Regions from separate parts of the Paenibacillus sp. J31R122 genome, predicted to be linked through region 2. Evidence: riboswitches for the same ligand, from Rfam matches in the RefSeq annotation. Region 2 holds a riboswitch; the other holds the start of a gene.

Region 1 (4,926 bases), on a different contig from region 2:
CGGCGACCCAGCCTAGTCTTGCAGACGTATCCTTCAGCTTAGAACGAGGTCAAACGCTAGGGATTGTAGGGAAAACTGGGAGTGGGAAGAGCACGCTGCTGAAGCAGCTGCTGCGCCAATATCCAATTGAGGACGGGAAACTATTGATAGCAGGCGTTGCGGCTGAGCATATTGCGCTGGATCAAATGAAGCGTTGGATTGCATATGTGCCGCAAGAGCATCTGCTGCTGTCCAAGTCGATTAGAGACAATATCGCGCTCGGCAAGCCGGATGCGACAGTGCCGGAAATAGCTAGGGCGATCGAAATGGCCTCTTTTACCGACGATATTGCAGCGATGCCAGAGGGACTGGAAACGGTTGTCGGTGAAAATGGCGTTATGTTATCAGGCGGGCAAAAGCAGCGACTGGCGATCGCGAGAGCATTGCTCGTTGATTCTGAAATATTGCTGCTTGATGATTCCCTCTCGGCTGTAGATGCGAGGACAGAAAGCCGTATCCTTCATCATATTCGTTTGGAACGCGAGGGGAAGACTACATTAATTACTACGCACCGTCTTTCCGCAGTAAGTCACGCTGATTGGATTGTTGTATTAAATAATGGACGGATCATAGAAGAAGGGACCCACAACGAGCTTATGCTGTTCGGTGGCTGGTATAAGGAGCAGTGGGAACGTCAGCAAATGGAAGCCAGTCTAGAAGAGTGAGGAGGTAGAAGAATGCCTAAGCAATCAACGGCGAGAAGATTAATCTCATACGCTCTCGTATATAAATTCAGAATAATCGGCGCGCTGCTTATTCTATGTTCCGCGGTAGGCGCGGAGCTGGCTGGTCCTTTTATTATCAAGACCATAATCGATTCGCATTTATATAAAAATACAGGTGATCTCAATGCGGTTTTATTATTGCTTGGTTTATATATGGGGCTGCTAGTTGTAGCGAGCATCTGTAATTTTACGCAATCCTATATGCTGCAATCAACTGCTCTGCAAATTATTAAAAACATGCGTATGGACCTCATGAAGCATATACAACGCATTCCGCTGCGTTATTTCGATAATACGCCAATCGGTCAAATTGTATCGAGAATTGCCAATGATACGGAAGCTGTGCGAGATTTATTTATGAGCTTTATGGCGACCTTCGTTGTAAGCTTTGTACAGCTGCTTGGTATTTTCATCGCGTTGTTTATTTTGGATATGCGGCTGGCGCTTTTCTGCTTATTGCTGCCGCCTTTATTTGCGCTGATCATGGTCATCCATCTGAAGTATTCGAAGAAGTATATTACGATCATGCGCGCTAGACTAAGTGATATGAACGCGATGATCAATGAGTCCATAGTCGTCATGCCAATCATTCAAGCGTTTCGCCGAGAAAAATTGACGTTGAAAGAGTTTGAAGTATTGAATGAAGATCGTTATATCAATCAAATCAAACAGTTTAGAGTGTTTTCTCTGTCATCTCGTAATATAGTTGGAACTATAGGAAGCTTGGTTACGGCATTGGTCATTTGGTATTTTGGCGGCCAATCCTTGCAAGGTGTCATTCAATTAGGTGTATTTTATGCGTTTATTGAGTATTTAGGGCGTATCTTTCATCCGATAATCGGCATTTTTGATCAATTGACGAATGCGCAGAGAGCGTTTGTTTCCGCTGAGAAGGTGTTTGCGATATTGGATATAGACGGTGCGGAGGTTGAGAAGGTCGATCAAGTGAAGCGTCCGGATGGGTCCGTGAAGTTCGATAAAGTTAATTTTGCGTATAAAAAAGGCGAAAATGTGCTGAAAGGTATTTCGTTCGAGGCTCGTAAAGGGGAGACGGTCGCGTTAGTCGGACATACAGGCTCTGGTAAAAGCTCGATTATGAATCTGCTCCTTGGCTTTTATGAACCGGGTGAAGGCAAAATTACAATTGATGACCGGGATATTACGACCTATTCTAAGCAAGCGCTTCGCAAGCATATGGGTATTGTTCTTCAAGATCCTTATCTATTTGCTGGAGATATCAGCTTCAATGTGAGCTTGTACAATAAGGACATATCGCTTGAGCGTGTGAAGAGCGTGCTTCGAGATGTTGGCGCAGCAGAATTCATAGAACAGCTGCCCGGCGGCTATGAGGAGCCGGTCGTAGAACGAGGAAGCACGTTATCCTCTGGACAAAGACAACTTATTTCCTTCGCTAGAGCGCTTGCTTTCGATCCGTCCATTCTTATTCTGGATGAAGCGACAGCCAGCATCGATAGTGAAACGGAAGGCTTAATTCAGAAGGCGCTGCAAGTTGTCAGTGAAGGCCGTACGACCTTAATTATCGCGCATCGATTGTCTACAATACGCAATGCCGATCAAATTCTTGTCCTGCATCGCGGCGAGATCGTCGAACGAGGCAATCACGAAACGCTGATGGCGCTCGAAGGCAGGTACTACAAAATGTATCAGCTGCAAAAAGGGGAAAAGGCTTCTTCGGCGAATGAGCCGATAATCGCGAAATGAGGGGCAGAAGCGCCTAGTACAAGTGCCCCTGAATCCGGCTGATGAGCCTATAATCTCCTTAAATTTAAGAAAAGTCGTTCAAGGAATTTGACCTGAACGACTTTTCTTTATATCTCTTATACGAGCATTGATTTCTCAGCAGCATCAACCGTGTGCTTGAGCAGCATAGCGATAGTTACAGGGCCAACACCCGCAGGTACTGGTGTAATGGCGCTAGCCTGCTTGAGGCATGCCTCATAATCGACATCACCTACATTCCCTTCATTATACCCAGCATCAAGCACGACAGCTCCAGGCTTGATCCAATCGCCTTGAATTAATTTCGGTTTGCCGACAGCGGCAACGACGATATCACCGAGACGAACGATATCCGCCAAATTTTCTGTTTTGGAATGGCAGGTCGTTACGGTTGCATTTCTATTCAATAACATGAGAGAGACTGGTTTTCCGAGTATCGGGCTGCGGCCAATGACGACGGCGTGTTTCCCTTCAGTCGGAACTTGATAGTAATTGAGTATAGTCACGATTGCCGCTGGCGTACAGGATGGATAGCTTGCGAATCCAAACGCATTTTGGGCGAAGCCTAAAGTAGTGACGCCATCGACATCCTTATCGATACTAATCGCGTCAAATGCTGCCCGTTCATTGATTTGATGTGGAACCGGATGCTGTAATAGGATACCGTGCACGAGTGGATCATCGTTAAGCTGGCGAATAACGGCTATCAAGTCTTCCGTTGAGATATGTTTATCCAATACAATTCGCTTGGATTCAATGCCAAGACGCTTACAAGCATTTCCCTTCATACGAACATAGGTTTCGGAAGCCGGATCATTGCCTACTAGAATGGTAGCCAAACATGGGATCGTCCCTTTTTCGGCGAGAGTCGCAACTCTCGTTTTAAGCTCCTCTTTGATAGAAGCAGCAACACGCGCACCGTCTAAAATAAGTTTTTCTGTCATCTTCTAACCCAGCTCCCTCGAATGTTATTGGAAAACATAAAAAGGCAAGAGGAATGTCCCCTTACCTTTGCCCAGGCGTACGGCTGAATATCTGCGCGCTCCCTCATGGTTACCCATGTTCCGCCAGTGACGCGCAGTTTTTTATTTGGTAATTATATGGTAGCAGTATTAGCGCAAAATAACAATGAACATGCTATAATTTCTCTAACAAGGGGGAGCCTGAAGGGCTGCCCTCTGCTTGTTTTAAAATATAAGAGAGATAAGCTTCGCTTTATACTTTGCTTATATTTAACCACGAAATGAGCTTGCGCTGCCAAGAGCCGCGCAAGCCGTTTATGCTTCTGGGTACAGATTTCATAAATTACTAGGTAATAGAGAGGTGATTATTTGTTAAAGCTTACTAGATTTTTGAAGAAGTATTGGTTTGCAGCTATGCTGGGACCACTGTTTATGCTGCTTGAGGTATGTCTGGATATGCTCCAGCCCAGGTTCATGGCGAGTATTGTGAATGATGGTATTATTGCTGGGGATTTAGAGTCTATCTTTCAAACTGCGCCCAAAATGCTGGTGGCGGCTATATTAGGGTTATTTGCAGGTGTTGGCTGCACCATTTTCGCGACGATTGCTGCGCAAAGCTTTGGGGCGGATCTAAGACAGGAGCTGTTTCAAAAGATTCAGTCCCTATCACTTCGTACGTTAGATCGTTTTGGATCAGGTTCAATTGTTACTCGGTTGACTGGAGATATCACGCAGATTCAAGGCTTAGTGCTGATGCTGCTGCGAACTTTTGCTCGTGATACGTTTATCATTATTGGCAGCTTAGTTATGGCATTTACGATCAGTCCGCGTCTATCACTTATTTTATTGGCGATGATTCCGCTGCTAATTGCTTTTCTTGTCATTACTACGCGTATCACGATACCGCTCTTCTCGAGTATGCAGCTGAGACTGGATCAGGTGAATACCGTTATGCAGGAAAATTTATCGGGTATTAGAGTGGTGAAAGCTTTCGTACGATCTGATTATGAGGAAGAACGGTTCAACCACACGAATACGAATTTACTTCAGGCCAGCGTTAAGGCTGCCAAAATAGTGGCATTAAATACGCCAATTATGTCTATTATTCTTAATTTCAGCATTGTTGCCGCGCTATGGTACGGGGGGATGCTTTCTGCAGAGGGATCATTGTCTGTCGGCAACCTTGCTGCTTTTCTTACTTATATTACACAGCTTCTATTTTCTACACTTGGTCTAGGCAATCAATTGATGACTATATCCCGTGCTAAGGCATCGGCGAATCGTATTAATGAAGTGCTTGCTGTGACAGCTGATAAATCAGAGGCGCCGCTGATGGGGACCAGTGCTACTAAAGTGCGTGAAGGACGGCTGGAATTTCAGCATGTGAGCTTTAGCTATGATGGAGATATGGAGAAAGCTTTGCTGCGGGACATTCATTTCACAGCCGAGCCAGGTGAGAC
Region 2 (4,926 bases):
AGCGGCCGGTAATCGAATTATTCACGTATAAGAGTTCGTCTTTATAGGTACTCAACAGAGCTTGTATCAGCTTATAGTATGTTTGTCCTCATGTCCGCATATGTTTGGTATAGAATACCTGCGGACATGGAGGAGATAGGCTTTGATTGATGCTCATTTACAAGTCGGACAGTTATTGACGCTGCTCATCATTGCGATTGCGCTTGGATTGGATGCTTTTTCGTTGGGACTGGGAATTGGTCTAAAGGGCATTCGTCGGCTGGATATTTTAAAGCTTGGCGTCGTCATCGCCTTGTTCCATGTTATTATGCCGTTGGCTGGAATGATAGCCGGACATTATGTTAGTGGCTTGCTCGGTGATGTGGCAACGACGGTGGCGGGAGTTCTGCTTTTATTGCTTGGAGGCCATATGATTTATAGCTCATTGCGGGGAGATATGGTTCAATCCTTCGATCACCGTTCTTCACTGGGGATTCTAGTGCTTGCTCTCAGTGTGAGTATTGATTCTTTCTCTGTCGGAATTACGCTAGGTATGTTCGCGGCCAGCATTTGGCTAACGATATTGCTTTTTGGTCTTTTTGGAGGTTTAATGTCGGTAATGGGCTTAATGCTGGGACGTAGGGTGAGCGGTAATTTTGGAGAATACGGTGAGGCATGCGGAGGGGCGATCTTGTTCATATTTGGCATCTTATTTATTTTTTGATAATAGTTACAGGTTACGCTGAATGACGGTAAAAGGAGATGACAGTGTGAAACGTATATTGTTCGTTTGTACAGGTAATACATGTCGTTCGCCGATGGCGGAGGCAATGCTGCGCCGAATGGCTGCTGAGAAAGGAATTACGATTGCCATTCGCTCGGCGGGCGTTTCTACTGTAGATGGCCTGCCTGTCTCTGCCGGAGCGCTTGAAGCATTGCGTCTGCGCAATATTGATCACAAAGCATCCTCGAGAGCATTGACAAGCGAGTCGGTTACATGGGCTGATATTGTGCTGACGATGACGTCGGGTCACAAGCGCGGTCTGCTGCAACGGTTTCCGGAAGCGGTGGACAAGACGTATACCCTTATGGAGTTCACCCATCAAGATGAGCAGGTGCTCGCGGATATTGCCGAGCTGGAACAGCTTTACACGGAGCTGCATATGAAGCAAGCGCTTGGACAGCAGCTGACGGCGGCGGAGAGGAATCGTCTGCTGGAGCTGGAAAGACGAATACCTAGCTTTGATATAGCGGATCCTTTCGGAGGATCGCAATATATTTACAATAACAGTGCGGATGAAATCGAGGATGCACTTGTGCGCCTGCTGGACAAGCTGAAGACTAGGCAGACAGGGCAATAAGTGATTGCACCTCCTTTGCGAATACCGATTGATTTTTTCGTATGATTCAGCTATTATAAAAAGACAAATACGGTTTCTGATGTAACTGGCGACGGAAGTGGGTAACCACGATGGAGCATCAGAATATACGGCCGGTCGCCTGGGCAAAGAGCAGCATGCTGATAAGCATGTTCTGCTCTTTTTTCGTCTTTTTCTGAGAAAATAGGTATAATAACGTTGTGAGGTGTTCATCTTCAGTGGTGGGCATCAGTCGATACGCCTAAATGAGGAGGTCTTTTACATTGAAAATTGCTATTGGTGCTGACCACGCAGGATATCGGTTAAAGGATGAGCTAGTTCCGTTTATTCAATCTCTTGGCCATGAGCTAGTGGATGTTGGATGCAATTGCGAACAGTCGGTTGATTATCCTGACTATGCGCTTCCGGTATGCGACCTAGTAAAGACGGGACAAGCAGAACGAGGAATTCTCATTTGCGGTACGGGAATTGGTATGTCTATTGCAGCGAACAAGGTTAAGGGCATCCGTTGTGCTCTTGTTCATGATATGTTCTCCGCCAAAGCGACACGTGAGCATAACGACACGAACGTCTTGGCTATGGGAGAGCGAGTAATTGGTCCTGGCGTTGCACAAGAAATTGTTCGCATTTGGCTGGAAACACCGTTCTCAAACGGGGAGCGTCATATTGGACGTGTGAATAAAGTGATGAAAATCGAAGAATAGCTTACTATACAACCGTAGGTGAATATAATTGCAGCCAAGCGGAGGAGCTGAAACAGTTTGAGCAACAACGACGAATTGCATTTGGACAGCATCGCCTCCGAGGTAGAGACCATCGTTCGTGAGTTAGTTAAAGCTGGCGAGCTTACAATGGGTCAATTGCTTGTAATTGGTGTAAGTACTAGTGAGGTGCTTGGCCATCGGATTGGAACGGCGGGTGCTGTGGAGACGGCGTCGCAAATTTATGCCGGCGTTAAAGCCGTCCAAATTGAGATTGGATTTATTCCTGTATTTCAATGCTGTGAGCACTTGAATCGCGCGCTCGTTATGGAACGGACCGCCGCTGAACGGTATGGGCTCGAAATTGTAGGCGCAGTTCCTGTTCCAAAGGCTGGCGGGTCAATGGCTGCCTTCGCTTATCGACAAATGGAGCAGCCCTGCTTAACAGAAACGGTTCAAGCGCATGCGGGTATCGATATTGGAGATACAATTGTAGGCATGCATCTAAAACGAGTTGCCGTCCCGGTTCGACCGTCAATTCGTCAAATTGGCAAAGCCCACGTTACGATGGCTGTTACGAGGCCGAAGTTGATCGGCGGTACGCGCGCGGTGTACGAGCTGGAGTCCAGCATTACACCCGAGCAATCCATCGGCGCTTGTGAATAAGGAACTAAGTTTATACGCCGTGTATTGACAGTAACATGTATCACAACTAATTGATGTAATGAACATTCAAATAGAATCACACCCACAACGAGGAGGAATTTAATAATGGAAAACCTACGTAAACAAGATCCAGAAGTGCTAAAGGCGATGGGGCTAGAGCTTACACGCCAACGCGACAATATTGAACTAATCGCATCAGAGAACATCGTTAGCGAAGCGGTATTGGAAGCTATGGGAAGTGCTTTGACAAACAAATATGCAGAAGGCTACCCGGGAAAACGTTTCTATGGTGGCTGTGAGCATGTTGATGTCGTTGAGGATATCGCGCGTAACCGTGCAAAGGAATTGTTCGGTGCTGAGCATGCGAACGTTCAACCGCATTCAGGCGCGCAAGCGAACATGGCTGTTTACCTTGCAGCTTTGCAGCCTGGTGACACAGTTCTTGGTATGAATCTAGCTCATGGCGGTCACTTAACTCATGGTAGCCCAGTTAACGCTTCCGGCTTGCTATACAACTTTGTTGCTTATGGCGTGCAAGAGGATTCTTTTACAATTGATTATGAAGAAGTTCGGAAGCTTGCGTTCAAGCACCGTCCGCGTTTGATCGTGGCAGGCGCTAGTGCTTACCCGCGTACAATCGATTTCGAGAAGCTTGGCCAAATTGCTACTGATGTAGGCGCGTTGTTCATGGTTGATATGGCGCATATTGCTGGTCTTGTAGCTGCTGGCTTGCACCCGAACCCAGTGCCACACGCGCATTTCGTAACAACAACAACTCACAAAACGCTTCGCGGTCCTCGCGGCGGGATGATTCTTTGCCGTCAGCCATGGGCAGCAGCTATCGATAAAGCTGTATTCCCAGGCTCACAAGGTGGTCCGTTGATGCATATTATCGCAGCAAAAGCAGTTGCTTTAGGCGAAGCGCTTCAACCTGAATTCAAGCAATATGCAACTCAAGTTGTGAAAAATGCTAAGGTTCTTTCCGAAGAGCTGCTAGCTAAAGGCTTTAACATCGTGTCCGGCGGCACGGATAATCACTTGATGCTGATCGATACTCGCAGCCTGAACATTACTGGTAAAGCTGCTGAGCATGTACTTGACGAAGTGGGCATTACTGTTAATAAAAACGCAATTCCATTCGATCCTACAAGCCCGTTCGTAACATCTGGTATCCGTCTTGGTACACCGGCTGCAACGGCTCGCGGTATGAATGAGGATGCGATGAAGGTCATTGCTGAAGTGATTGCGCTTGTTCTAAATAGTCCGCAGGATCAAGAAGTGCTTGCTAAGGCGCGCGGCATGGTTCGTGATCTGACTGCTCAATACCCGCTTTACCCAACTATGACTTACTAAGAATTATCAAATTCATTTTGATAAGACCCATTTGGCCTAAGTGCCAAATGGGTCTTTTTTGCGCTTATCGTATAAATTCACAGCTTTTCATGCACTTTAATTAAAGGTAGCCAGCAGTTTTGCCGCTGCTAAGAACATGAAAAATAATATGCAATCAAACTAATAAGCAATAATTAACACAACTATATTTGAACAATATAGTAGCGATAACGTGATCTATTTTACAATATTATACATTAAATAAAAATATTAAATGATATAAAAATGATGATAACTGGTCGCTTTTTCAATTGCAAATTCGCATATTGAATATGAAAATCAAACTAAAAAATAAAATTTTAGCCAATTCAGAATTATATAAAAATTAATTCCGATAAAAATACTGTAAATAAATGCTGTGAAGCGTTACTGCAACAAATTGTTATAACGAATAAACGCTTAAAAGCACTAAAGCAATGAGGATATAACCTGTTTATACATAAATTTACAGCTTACATTATATTGATAAAAAATTAACATGGATGTATAGTAAAAAAACATTATTAAAATTATTACGGTAAGACCAGAACCAAACAAATTAGGAGGATCTAAATGAAAACAAGAAAGACAGCTTTTTCATTTATTGCTGCAATACTAATTTTCTCTCTAGTTGCAGCAGGTTGTACGCCGAAGACAGAGACAGGCAACAACGGTAACAATGGTGGTTCTAACGGTGCAGGATCTGAAGCGAAAGTATTCAGAATGAACATCCATTCAGAGCCCTCAACGCTTGACCCGGCTTTGATGGAGGACAATGTGTCCGGTACATTAGCAACTGGTATCTACGAAGGTCTTACTCGTAAAGACCA

What was found. A riboswitch is a leader RNA that binds a small molecule or an ion and turns the genes downstream of it on or off. The one in region 2 is predicted to bind ZMP and ZTP.
Region 1: another riboswitch for ZMP and ZTP. It lies ahead of AC0YN7_RS19920 (bifunctional 5,10-methylenetetrahydrofolate dehydrogenase/5,10-methenyltetrahydrofolate cyclohydrolase); the one in region 2 lies ahead of rpiB (ribose 5-phosphate isomerase B).

What each region holds. Positions count from the first base shown of each region.
Region 1 is NZ_JBWDNM010000012.1:139,310-144,235, forward strand. Features, by position in the region: gene AC0YN7_RS19910 (ABC transporter ATP-binding protein) at 1-704, shown strand, start outside; gene AC0YN7_RS19915 (ABC transporter ATP-binding protein) at 717-2,486, shown strand; gene AC0YN7_RS19920 (bifunctional 5,10-methylenetetrahydrofolate dehydrogenase/5,10-methenyltetrahydrofolate cyclohydrolase) at 2,603-3,448, opposite strand; ZMP/ZTP riboswitch at 3,511-3,589, opposite strand; gene AC0YN7_RS19925 (ABC transporter ATP-binding protein) at 3,836-4,926, shown strand, end outside.
Region 2 is NZ_JBWDNM010000016.1:157,231-162,156, reverse strand. Features, by position in the region: gene AC0YN7_RS24030 (L-threonylcarbamoyladenylate synthase) at 1-31, shown strand, start outside; gene AC0YN7_RS24025 (manganese efflux pump MntP) at 143-703, shown strand; gene AC0YN7_RS24020 (low molecular weight protein arginine phosphatase) at 750-1,340, shown strand; ZMP/ZTP riboswitch at 1,412-1,492, shown strand; gene rpiB (ribose 5-phosphate isomerase B) at 1,622-2,062, shown strand; gene AC0YN7_RS24010 (TIGR01440 family protein) at 2,120-2,725, shown strand; gene AC0YN7_RS24005 (serine hydroxymethyltransferase) at 2,831-4,078, shown strand; gene AC0YN7_RS24000 (peptide ABC transporter substrate-binding protein) at 4,670-4,926, shown strand, end outside.